One region of the Crystallibacter crystallopoietes genome, then DNA from elsewhere that is predicted to be linked to it. Evidence: predicted binding sites of a transcription regulator. Region 1 holds the regulator's gene; each other region holds the start of a gene.

Region 1 (4,209 bases):
CCGCGGTTGTTTCCACCGCGACGCTGGCCTTGCAATCCCAGATCGTCAAGCGCGACCTGCCGCGGCTGCTCGAGGCTATCTCGGACGAGCTGCCACGCCCGGTGGATGTAGCCCTCCTGAAGGGGCGCAACAATTACCTCTGCCGGCACAAACTGGCGGGCGGTTTCCCCGAGGAAGATGCTCCCGACGCTCTCTTCACTCTTGGCGAGGACGCTGTACCGCATCCTGCCCCGGCAACCGCTGGCCCGGCCTCCGGGCTAGGAAAAGAAGTGGTACGGCTGCGGGAATGGGCGGACGAGACTGACACAGGCGATCGGGATGAGATCGTCCCCGGCGTCAGCGATCGGGCGTGGCGACAGGTTTCAGTGAGTTCCATGGAGTGCCTCGGAGCGCAGAAGTGTCCGATGGCGGCAGAGTGTTTCAGCGAGCAAGCCCGCACGCGGGCCGGTGAAGCGGACGTGGTGATCACCAACCATGCACTGCTGGCTATCAATGCCTTTGAAGGCTTGTCGGTACTCCCGGAATACGACGTGGTAGTCATCGATGAAGCACATGAACTGCAGGACCGTGTCACCAGCGCGGTCGCTGGGCAGCTCTCGGTGGCGATGGTGCATACGGCGGCGTCGATGGCCCGCAAGCATACTGCGGCCAGCGTCGAATCGATCAACAGCGCAGCGAAGAGCCTCGAAATAGCCTTGGCCGCCACTGCCACGGGGCTGATGGCCTCTGGGCTGCGTGACGATCATGAGATGGCGCTGACGCAGTTGCGTGAGGCTTGCCGAGTCGCACTTTCCGACTCCAAATCGGACACATCGAACAGCGCGGACGGTGGGCGGCAGATGGCCCGCTCCAGGCTGATGGTTGTGCTGGAGGTATGCGACCGGATTCTCTCCGCGGCCCAGGCTCGGGAGGTCGTGTGGATTACCAGGCCCAGCAATTTCGGGTCCGGAACCGATTTCGGGTCAGAGGACGATACGCAGCCCGCAACGGTCAACGTGGCACCTCTGTCCGTGGCCTCACGGCTACGTGAAGGTTTGTTTGACGGCCATACTGTGGTTCTGACTTCGGCGACGTTGGCCATCGGCAACGCTTTCGATGCGGTGGCCGGATCGCTGGGACTGATGGGGGCCGGTGCACCGGCGTACTCAAGTGCAGACGTTGGAAGCCCGTTCGACTATCCGAAGCAGGGAGTGCTGTATGTGGCTTCGCATTTGCCGAAGCCTGAGCGCGGAACTAGCGCCGAACAGTTGGACGAGCTGGAGGCACTCCTGAAGGCTTCCGGAGGCGGGGCATTGGGGCTGTTCTCTTCCCGGCGGGCGGCCGAGGAAGCGGCCGCTGAAATGCGACGGCGGATCAATAGCGAAATCCTGTGCCAGGGCGAGTCATCGATCGCTGCCTTGGTCAAGCAGTTTGCGGCGGAGCCGGATACCTGCCTATTCGGGACGATGACCCTATGGCAGGGTGTGGACGTGCCCGGAGACGCCTGCAGGCTCGTCATCATCGATCGGATTCCGTTTCCCCGTCCGGATGACCCTCTCATGACAGCGAGGACCCGCTCGGTGGCGCAAGCCGGAGGCAACGGTTTTATGTCCGTCTCCGCTACCCACGCCGCAGTCCGCCTGGCTCAGGGGGCCGGACGCCTTATTCGCGCCGCGGGCGATCGTGGCATGGTCGCGGTGCTGGATTCCCGCTTGGCGAACGCCCGTTATGGCAGTTTTCTCCGGTCTGCATTGCCCCCATTCTGGTCAACTAAGGACCGGAGCGTGGCGCTGCAGATCTTGGAACGGCTCTCAGCCCGTCAGACGGGTTGACCGCCCTTCCCGCTATGCGAAGCCAATGATATTAGTGCGTGCTCATCGAGTCCGATGAGGCATGCACGGGTGGACCTACCGCCCCCACCCTGCAGGAAGGCCAAGTCTGTGGGTGATGGCACCACAGAACTCGTGACGCAGAAGGCGCCCGGCCCTCAGCTCCGGCCTGTCCAAAGAGATGGACATTATTGCAAGGGAACGTTAGCTGCAGCGCCGCAACTAGCGGGAAAGCCGTTCGCTGCCATGCTGGCGGGACGAGACCGCCTTGGCGACAAATAGCATCCGTCTACAAAGTACGCATCACTGAAACCACTTTGCCCATGACCGTTGCATGGTCGCCGAGGATCGGTTCGTATTGGGTGTTTTGTGGCAACAACCAAGTATGGCCGTCCCGCTGCCGAAATGTCTTCACAGTTGCCTCGTCGTTGAGGAGGGCTGCCACGATATCTCCGTTGTTGGCGCTTTGCTGCCTCCGCACGACAACCCAATCACCATCACAGATGGCTGCGTCAATCATGGAATCGCCGGAGACCTTAAGCATGAACAGTTCGCCATGGCCAACCAACTGTCTCGGAAGGGGCATAACATCTTCGATGACCTGATCCGCCAGGATGGGGCCGCCGGCGGCGATACGACCGACGAGGGGAACCATGGCTGTGTCCGACCCGCTGCCGAGATCTGAGACGGTGGAACCGTTGATACTTCTGACATTGTCTGCCTGTTCCACCCCGGCCATTCGGGCAGCGCCGTCCTCAATGACGAGCGGAGTCAGCACTTCCATGGCGCGGGGACGCTTGGGGTCACGGCGGATGTAGCCCATCTTTTCGAGTTGGATCAGCTGGTGCGTCACGCTGGACAGGCTTGCCAGTCCGACGGTGTCACCGATTTCCCTCATCGATGGCGGATAACCATTAGCACTTACAGACTCCTGGATGGTTTCAAGGATTTTCTTTTGGCGCGCAGTCAGGCCCTTGGGCTGCCCTGCAGCCCGAGTCGGCTTTGTCTGTTTGCTGTCTGATGTGGCAGCTGCTCTGGAAACGTTCTTCGACATGGCCCGGACTCCGGTTTCTCCGTCCGATCCGAGTCAGCAGTGCCGTGCCTGAATTCGAACCGGAATCTTATTTTGTCAGTGGCAGCTGATGCACTTCATGTACGGCCACCTTTGGTTTAACGCTAGGGGAGTCATGGTGGACTTTCAAACATTTGTTCTAGTGAGTCTCGACAATGTTCGATCATAGGTGCTAAAACTGTGGAAGAAGGATTCGAACGTAAATTCGAATAAGGAGATCTCGGACATAAACGTTCGCAGATCGGGAAAGGTGTCAACATGTCTGCACAGCTCGCACCGCAGTCGCCTGCCGTACCGCGCCATACTCAACCACTCCAGCTCACCCGTCGCGGCCGTCTGCTGTTGATCGGCCTTCCGCTCATCCTTTCGGCTGCTGCTTTGTTGACGCTGATCGGCTTCTTTACGGCTCCCGCAGTGGCCTCCACCAGTGGCGGTCTAGGAGCAGGCGAGACGATCACTGTGACGGTCGGCTCCGGGCAGACCTTGTGGGAACTCGCCAGTGCCGTTGCCCCTGAGCGGAATCCGCACGATGTGATCGCTGAGATTTCGCAATTGAACAACCTTCCGGACTCGATCGTGCACGCCGGACAGCAACTGCACGTACCCGTCAGCGGCGACGGCCAGCGGCCGTAATATGAGACCCTCCGGCTGGCCCGATTCCTGCCCCGGGCCGGCCGGAGCTTAAGCTTGATCGGTGAGTGACCAGCTAGAACGCCTGAATCGCCTGCCTCTTAGAGACAACCTCAGAGGCTTAGAACCCTACGGCGCACCCCAGCTACATGTGCCGGTGCTGCTGAATGTTAACGAGAACACCCATCCACTTCCCGATAGTGTTCACAAGGCCATTGCGGCCGCCGTCGAGGCGGCAGCAACGGGGTTGAACCGTTACCCGGACCGCGAATTTACACAACTGCGTCAAGCGTTGGCTCGTTACCTGGGCCATGGGCTAACGGAAGAAAACGTTTGGGCTGCCAATGGCTCGAACGAAGTCCTCCAGCAGATTCTGCAGGCTTTTGGAGGTCCAGGCCGACGCTTACTGAGCTTTCCTCCTACATATTCGATGTATCCGTTGCTCGCAAGCGGCACAGACACCGAATATGTCACCGGAGCTCGCTCCTCCGACTTCAGTTTGACGGCCGAGGCAGCCGCTCGGGCAGTCAGGGAATCAGCCGCCAATATCGTCATTCTCTGTTCGCCTAACAACCCGACCGGGACGGCTCTGGGCCTGGACGTTGTAGAAGCTGTGTACGAGGCCGGGGCCGAATACAACACCATGGTCATTGTGGACGAGGCATATGCCGAGTTTGCCCACACCGGCACCCCCAGCGC
Region 2 (4,209 bases), 1.1 Mb from region 1:
CGCCTCGAGCACCGCCGACAACGCCATCAGATCCGTCCGATGCATGCCGTAACGCCGCCCCATCGCATCAATGTAGCGGTCCGTCTCCGTGGTGAAACTCTGCAGCAGCAGCATCAGCTCCCGCCCGGGGTAGCCGGCGCCGGGCGGTACCTGCCCGGCCTCGGCAGACACCCGCCCGGCCTCGGCAGACACCCGCCCGGCCTCGCCCCCGGCAGCAGGCGTGGACGGACCCTCGGAATCAGAACTTGGCATAACGCCAATGGTAATCCTCGCTGGAACTTACCCTCCGCCGTCGTACTTTGGCGGTAAGTTTGAGAGATGGCTACGGACGATCAGGTGTACGAAGATTCGGTGGGCCGCCGGGAGACGTTCGAGGAGAAACTCGACCGCAACTGGAACGATCTGCTGCAGGAACTGCGCGTCATGCAGACCGGCGCGCAGATCATCACCGCCTTCCTCATGACGCTGCCGTTCCAGGCCCGGTTCGAGGACCTGGAACCTTACCAGGTCGGCCTGTACGTTGCGCTGCTGACGTTCACCGGCCTGCTGACCTGCCTGATCCTCACGCCCGTAGCCATCCACCGCAAGCTTTTCGGCCTGCATGTGAAGGATTCCACCGTGGCGCACGGGCACCGCATCGTGAAGCTGGCCGTGCTCGGCATCGGGCTGATGGCCACCGGCTGCGTCGCCTTCATCCTCGACGTTGTGGCGGGCGACCAGGTGGCGATTTACGTGGGCGGCGGCGTCCTGCTGGTCATGCTCGCGTTGCTCTGGGTGATCCCGGCCCTGCTTAAACGCGCGGTGAACCCCGAAGAGGCGAAGCACCAGTACGGCGACAAGAACAACGACGCCGGCAAAAACAGCAACGCCGTCGACTAACCTTGGCGTCCGGGCTGGCTGGCTCAATCAGCCCCCTGCGTCCGGCGCGGCTGGCTCTCCAACCTCTGCGACCTGCGCGGCTGGCTCTATCCGTCGGGACCGCCCTCCCGTTCCCCGCCTGATTCCAACACCGGCACAGTTTCCTGCTCCCTGTCCGGCTCCAGGATCAGGACTATCGCCTCGTGCGACACGGCAACCGTTTCCGGGATTCCGTCCAGGTGGATGTCCACGACATCCTTGGTCCGGCGGACAATGAAGCCGGACAGCGTGCCGGCGTGGACGTCGTGGTTGAAGCCGACAATACTCACGGCGCGGCCGAGGTCGGCGAGCCTCAGATCTGCGGCCAGGCGTCTGACGGTTCCCATATCGGGTCCTTTGGAAGTTCCGTTAGATAGGGGCAGTCTATGCTCCAGATAGGCTGGAGGACATCGCCCCAGACTAAGGAGATTCCATGAGTTCCCTGCTGACCCCGCTGGTCACGAGCGCCGGACTGATCGGCGGCTTCCAAACCGCCCGCGCCACCAAGAACCGTCCGCTCGGCGGCGCCGTGCTCGCCGCCGCAGGTGCGGCTGCCTTCGCCTTATGGAAGCGCGACGCTGGCACCGGCACCGCCGCAGCTTTGACCGGCGTATACCTGGCTGCGTTTGGCGCCTCCCACCCGCTGGCGAAGAAGATGGGCGCGTGGCCTGCCGTCTACACCGTCACCGCCGGTACGGCTGTAGCGTCGCTGGTGTTCGGCCGCCGACGAGGCTGAATCGAAGTGGGGCGCGGGTCCCAGGGGAACCGTTTCGCCCGCGCGCCCCTTCAGCATCCCTCCGACGCCAACTTTCATTCTTTATCCGAACGAACCACCCCGCACAACTCATTGAGCGCGCCACCGAAGCCACGGGTACACCCAGCACTAGTCCTCCACATTGGTGCTTTTTCCGTGCTATTAGAAGACGTGTTCTATAGCGTTGGGTGTATGGCAATCGCACCGGTCGAAGCGCATCAGGAGCCCGTAGGCTTCCTCGCTTCGGTGCAGGCCGCCCTCCAGGACTTCTCCGCCAGTTTCCAACAGGAATGGCTCCTGCAATCCCCCAAAGACCTCGCCGCCACCGTTGCCGGCATCGAAGAGATCTCCAAAACCGTCGAGCAACTCCAGGTCATCGGCGCCCACGCCGTCGACCAGCAGAACATCGCCCAAACAGGCGAAACAGACCAGCGCATCCCCTGGGCCGACCCGGTGCAGGGCACCGGCCAGGACGGCAAACCGAAAAAGCCCGAATACAAGGACGCCGCCGAATACCTCCGCCAGAAACTCAAAATCAGCCGCGGCGAAGCCAAACGCCGGCTCCGCGTCGGCTCCAGCACCATGCCATCGACCCTGATGACCGGAGAACAGGCACCCCCGAAACTTGAACGCCTCGGCGAAGCACTGACCTCCTCGAAGATCAGCGGCCAGGCCGCAACCCTCATCCGCGACGCCCTCGAACGCGTGCGCCCCACCGCACCGCCTGCGGGCCTGGCCGCGATGGAAAAGCAGCTCACCCAGCAGGCCACCGAATCAGATATCGACGGCCTGCGCGAAATCATCAAACGCTGGGAAGCCATCCTGGACCCGGACGGACTCGAACCCACCGACGAACAACTCCGCGCCAAACAAGGCGTGTTCTACCGCGGCAAACGCCAGGGCCTCCACCGCCTGGACATCGCCGCTACGCCGGAACAATACGAATACCTCGTCACCGTCATGAACGCCGCGACCAACCCGCGCGTCAAAACCACCTTCGCTTCGGAAGACGGCACCCCGGCAGACCCCGCAACAGCCGGCCGCACCCCGGCAGACCCTGCAACAGCCGGCGGCACCCCCGCGGACACCGCCGACACGGGCGGAGCGGGACCGGAACCGGAATGGCAAGGACCCACCCGGCCGCAGAAACTGCTGCAAGGCCTCGTCGGCGCCTGCCAGATCGCCCTGTCCACGGACAAACTCCCCTCCAGCGGCGGCCACCGCCCCCAGATCATGATCAGCCTGGACTACCAGGACCTGGTGGACCAGCTCGGCGCCTCCGCCGACGCGGTGTTCGGCGGACTGATCAGCCCCAAAACCGTCCGCAAAATCGCCTGCGACGCCGACCTCATCCCCCTCGTCCTCGGCGGCAAAGGCGAAATCCTCGACATCGGACGCGCCCAACGGCTGTTCACCCCCGCCCAGCGCCGCGCCCTCGTCGCCCGCGACAAAGGCTGCACCTTCCCCGACTGCACCATGCCCGCTCCCTGGACCGAAGCACACCACATCGAATTCTGGGAAAAGCACGACGGCCCAACGTCAGTTCACAATGGTTGTCTTTTGTGTTCGTACCACCACCATCTGCTGCACGATGAAAACTGGAAAATCGACATCCGGGACGGGATCCCCTGGTTCATCCCGCCCCGCTACATCGACCCGGACCAAAAACCCCGCCGCAACCGCTACCGACTCGCCGGTATCTCCCTGCCCGACGCCACGCCAAGATTCGCGGCCGATGGACAAGGACCTGACTTGGAGTCTCCACCTCCACCGGCAGAACCCTCACTAACACCTGGCTCCGGCCCACCCGGCCAACAGGTCGAAACACTGCTGCCGCTCATCACGGCTGACAGCGCCACGACACCGGATCATTCCACGGCACAGTACGTTCCGACGCCGTCCGAATCGGCCCAAATACCTTTCGTATCCGAGGCTGCCAAGAAGGCGGTACCGGCCGACAAGCCGTTGCAGGGCGGACCGGAAGACTGGAACCGGCCCTTCGACGACTGGCCGCTGCAACCGAACGAACCACCCTGGTGAAACCGGGCACGGCTACATGGCCTCGAGTTCCTTACCCTTGGTCTCCGGCACGAACTTCCAGACGAACACCAGGGACAGCAGCGCGAAGAACGCGTACAGTCCGTAGGCCAGCGTCAGGTCGATATCCGCGAGGAACGGGAAGGTGGTGGTGATCGCAAAGTTGGCCAGCCACTGCGCGGCCGCGGCGACGGAGAGCGCCACGGCACGGATCCTGTTGGGGAACATCTCCCCCAGCAAGACCCAGACCACGGGTCCCCAAGTGGCGCCGAAGGAAACCACAAACAGGTTGGCCGCGATCAATGCCACGACACCCCACGGTTGCGGCAGGGTGACGTCTTCGCCAGTCCCGATGGCTTGGCTGAAACACAGCGCCATCACGCCAAGCGAGAGCAACATGCCGATCGAGCCAGCCACCAGCAGCGGCTTGCGCCCCACCTTGTCCACCAGCATGATGGCCACCACCGTTACCACGATGTTGGTCACCGAGGTGATGACGGTAATGCTGAAGGAATCGGACT
Region 3 (4,209 bases), 570 kb from region 1:
GTTCCAGCCACTTGCACCGATCAGAGTGCGGCCCGAAAGCCGGCCGTCGCCTGCGCCTGCGTACAGCCACAGCCTGCCGGAGGTGTCGCTGGCAATCAGGTCCGACCTGGTGTCGCCATTGAAGTCACCTGGCATCAGCAGCGAGGTCATGGCGTTCCATCCGCTGTTGCCAATATTGACGCGCGGATTGAGACGGCCATTATTCGTGCCCGGGTAGAACCAGAGCTTGCCATCGCTGGTGCGGCCGATGTAGTCCGGGTTCGTGTCGCCGTTCATGTCCTTCTGGATGCCGGTTCCCATGGGGCCTGCCGTGGTGCCGATTCCCCAGCCATGAGCGGCTGGCGTCCCGACGTTACCGGCCATATCAACGGCGCGGACGTTGAACGTGTACACCCCGTTCACCTGGGCGTCGTACGTCTTGCCCGAAGCGCAGTTTGCCTCCCAGACATCGTTGGATGGCAGCAGTCGGCAATCGTAGGAGCTGTTGGTCTCGTTGCTGCCGAAGTTGAACGACGGCGTCGTATCTGCGGAGGGATTGGACGGCACCGGTGCGGAAATGGTGGCCGTCGGAGCAACGGTGTCTACCGTGATGGTCACCGGGGTCGACGTCAGGAACTCCGGTGCTGCCGGATCCGTGGCGAACGCCGGGTTGGCGATACGTGCCCGGATCCGGTGGACGCCGTCGCTCAACGGGGTGGTCAGCGCGAGGCTGTAGCTGCTGCCTGTGCTGGCAGCGGAAACAGCAGGTGTGGCCGCGTCGTCGACAATCAGATCCACTGTGCCGCTGGTATTGGCAGGGAGGCTGCCGGCAAACGTCGGTGTGGCGACATTAGTGGTGTTGTCCGTGGCGGACCGCCCGCTGTCACTGGCGGATGCCAGATCCGGCGTGCTGGGTGCCCCGTCGACTTCCTCGGAAATGACGCCTTGGATGCCGAAGGTGTCAACCGTGAGGGTGTTTACCCCCGGGCCTCCGGCGTTAGGCCCGGTCACCTGCACGAAGTTGTTGCCGGACGGTGCGCCTGTAACGGGGGCGGGAATGGCGGGATCTCCGAGCCGCCCTGCGGGTGCATTGATCTGGCGGAGGAAGGTCGCGGTAGTGCCTAGCTGGTAATCGCCGAGGAAGGCGGCACCGACGGAATCCCAGTTGCATGGACCGCCGGCTTCAGGGTCGCAACCTTCATCGATGGTTTGTTCGATGATGCCTACGCCGTCCTCATCAACCGCTTCAAAGGTGTGGACGCCGTAGGGGTGGGTAATGGTGTATTGCGCGCCGATAACGAGGTTTTCGAGGCGGAACCGGAGCCGGGCAAAGCCCATTTGGTCCCCGTCAACGACTACCTCATTGGCGTGCGCGCCCTCGAGGGCAGCTTCGTACAGGCCGAGGTTTCCGCCGCTCGCCTCCGCGTGGAACCAGAAGGCTTCGTCGGGGAAGTTGTCCGGGTAGGAAGCGGGACCGGAGTTCGGCGGAGTGGAGACGCAACCGTCTTCCGCCGTATAGCAGTACTTGAGTTTGACGGTTCCGTCGGAGTACCAGGTGGGGTACCCGTGCTGCGGGTCCACCTCGCCCCTTCCCGCGAGTTCGGCGTGCGCCGGTATCGCGGCAAGCGGGGTGAAGGCAGCCGCCAGCATGGCGGCAGCCGTCAGGGAAGTGACAATACGTTTCCGGGTCGGGCTGGGTTGTAACTCTGCCCTGGGTGCGAGTGACATGCTGGGCTCCTTGTGAGGTGTCCCCCTCGGACACCATTACTTCTAGATGTTGCTGATAGCGCGGGATGCGCTGGAACAACTGTGGACTTCGGTTATTGGATAAATCTTGGGGTGCCCGCACATTTTGTCGGTGGTGGTTTGTAAGCTCGCCTTTGAATCGAATACGTATTCGAATAGAATGAAGAGGTCAACCATTTCGACGGGCGTGTCGGCAGGAGCATGCATCGAAGTGTTTGGCCCGTATTTCCAGAAGAAAGGTGACTGGAACATGGGTGTTTTCAGCGAATCAGTAGAAGTTGTTTGTTCTCCTGCCGGCCAGCCGATCAGATTGCGATGGCAGAACCGGACCTGGCACATCGCAGCGGAACCGGTGCGTTGGTATGAGCGGCGAAAATGGTGGGCCGAAGAGCTCCGGGCGGAACGCGGCAGGGGAGCGGGACTGGTGGACCATGAAATCTGGCGGGTCCAGGCACGGCTGAACAGCCGCTCCGAACTGCGCACGCTTGATCTTTCCCATCAGGCAGATACCGGACGCTGGCGGCTGATCAGGGTCCATGAGGCACTGCAGCGCCTGAGCGCTTAATACGTTCCTGCCCCGTCTCTCTTACTTGTTCATTGGATGATCATGAGCTTTACCCACTTGCATGTTTCATCGGCCTTCAGCGCCCACTATGGCGTGTCCTGGCCGGATGAACTGGTGGCGGCGGCGGCCGACGACGGTGCGGATGCCTTGGCATGCACTGACCGGGATGGACTGTACGGAACGGTCAAACATGTCAAAGCCTGTCTGGCCGCCGGGATTGATCCGATTGTGGGGGTAGACCTCGCCCTCCATGGTTCCCAGGGGCAAAGCACTGGCCGGGTAGTTGTCTTGGCCCACGGCCATAACAACGGCAGGGGCTATCACGCCTTGTGCCGGTTGATCTCGGATGCGCATGAAGGTACAGCCTCCGGCCGCGGGGCCAAGGGCAGGGAGCCGGGTGTGGGCATAGTGCAGATAGCACACCGCGCCACAGGTTCCCCGGAGTCATCTGATGCAGGTTCCCCAGCTGTGCTCACGGTGCTGCTGGGCCCGTATTCTGATGTTGGACAGGCATTGCGGCACCGCCGTTATGCGGAGGCCCGCCGGCTGGCGGGTCGTTGGCGCAGCATCATGCCAGCCGGTTCCCTGGTGCTGGAAGTGGTCAACCACCTCAGTCCGCCCGGCGACAATCTCAGTACGGCCCATGCCGTCAGAATGTTGAAGCTGGCCGCTGACTTGGACTTGCCGGCAGTGCTTACAAACGCGGCGAGATACCGTCAAGTGGATGACGCCGCTACTGCAGACGTACTGGACTCCGTCCGTGCTTTAACCGCGCTCGCAAAGCTGCCGGATCTGCAGCCCAACGGCCAAGGCTGGCTCAAAAGCTCTGCCCAGATGCAGGTCCTGGCGTATGAAACCGCGCAGGAGGCAGGTACGGGCCGTGCCGGCGCCGGGGAACTGCTGGCGATGACTGAAACAGTTGCAGATCGCTGTCGGATGGATCCGTACCAGGACATGGGTTACAAGAACCCGGTGGTGCCGGAGGCATCGGTAATCGGGATCGGCCAGGACCCGGTGACAGAACTTATCCAACGTTGCGAAACAGGGATTACCGCCAGGTTCCCCGGCATCAGCGGCAAAGCCGAACATGAGCTGCGGGACCGCCTGGCCCATGAACTGGGTATTATCACCAGACTTGGTTTCGCCTCGTATTTCCTGACCGTGGCCGAGGTATCAAAGATCATCACCGATATGGGGGTCAGGGCATCGGCCCGGGGATCCGGAGCATCGAGCCTGGTGAACTATTTGCTCTACATCAGCCATGTCAACCCGTTGGCGCATGGGCTGATTTTTGAACGGTTCCTCTCCCGCGACCGTTCAACCCTGCCGGATATCGACATTGACGTGGAAAGCGCCGAACGCCATAACGTCTATCGGCAGATCTTCGAACGGTTCGGGGACCGGCGGGTGACTTTGATGAGCATGCAGAACGGCTACCGCGCTCGCGGAGCCGTCCGCGATGCCGGCCTTGCTTTGGGGATGGAAGAGGAGGACATCTCCGGCATCGCCAAACAGCTTTGGCGTTTCTCGGCCCGGAAATTCCGGGAAGCAATGGAAGAGAAGCCCGAACTTCGTGATTTTTCCGCACAGGTAGAGCAGAACAAACAGCTGGATTTGCTGGTGGATGTGACGGAGCGGCTGGATAGGCTGCCGCGGCACATTTCCATGCATCCCTGTGGTGTGATTCTGGGGGATGAATCCCTGCTGGACCGGACACCGGTCCAGCCCAGCGGACTCGGCCTGCCGATGAGCCAGTTCGACAAACACGACATGGACCCGATGGGCATGCTCAAACTCGATGTGCTCGGCGTCCGGATGCAAAGTTCCATGGCCTATGCCGTGAACGAGATTGTCCGCATCCATTCGGGAAAGGCCGCAGTTACCGCTGCCGGAAACCATCCGGTTGACGCCGGCGGCAA

The links. Region 1 encodes LexA, which represses DNA repair genes until DNA is damaged. Its sites were predicted from a motif close to TCGAACANNTGTTCGA; they were not measured.
Region 2: AC20117_RS11745 (DUF222 domain-containing protein) is a predicted target of LexA. The motif match lies at 1,815-1,830, and genes of this name have one in related genera.
Region 3: AC20117_RS19265 (DUF6504 family protein) is a predicted target of LexA. The motif match lies at 1,865-1,880, and genes of this name have one in related genera.

What each region holds. Positions count from the first base shown of each region.
Region 1 is NZ_CP018863.1:3,619,999-3,624,207, forward strand. It holds gene AC20117_RS16760 (ATP-dependent DNA helicase) at 1-1,811, shown strand, start outside; gene lexA (transcriptional repressor LexA) at 2,098-2,862, opposite strand; gene AC20117_RS16770 (LysM peptidoglycan-binding domain-containing protein) at 3,139-3,513, shown strand; gene AC20117_RS16775 (histidinol-phosphate transaminase) at 3,575-4,209, shown strand, end outside.
Region 2 is NZ_CP018863.1:2,504,413-2,508,621, reverse strand. It holds gene AC20117_RS11765 (MarR family winged helix-turn-helix transcriptional regulator) at 1-252, opposite strand, end outside; gene AC20117_RS11760 (DUF6328 family protein) at 319-879, shown strand; gene AC20117_RS11755 (hypothetical protein) at 966-1,244, opposite strand; gene AC20117_RS11750 (hypothetical protein) at 1,331-1,633, shown strand; gene AC20117_RS11745 (DUF222 domain-containing protein) at 1,844-3,691, shown strand; gene AC20117_RS11740 (sugar porter family MFS transporter) at 3,704-4,209, opposite strand, start outside.
Region 3 is NZ_CP018863.1:4,188,701-4,192,909, reverse strand. It holds gene AC20117_RS19275 (FG-GAP-like repeat-containing protein) at 1-1,707, opposite strand, end outside; gene AC20117_RS19265 (DUF6504 family protein) at 1,976-2,290, shown strand; gene AC20117_RS19260 (DNA polymerase III subunit alpha) at 2,333-4,209, shown strand, end outside.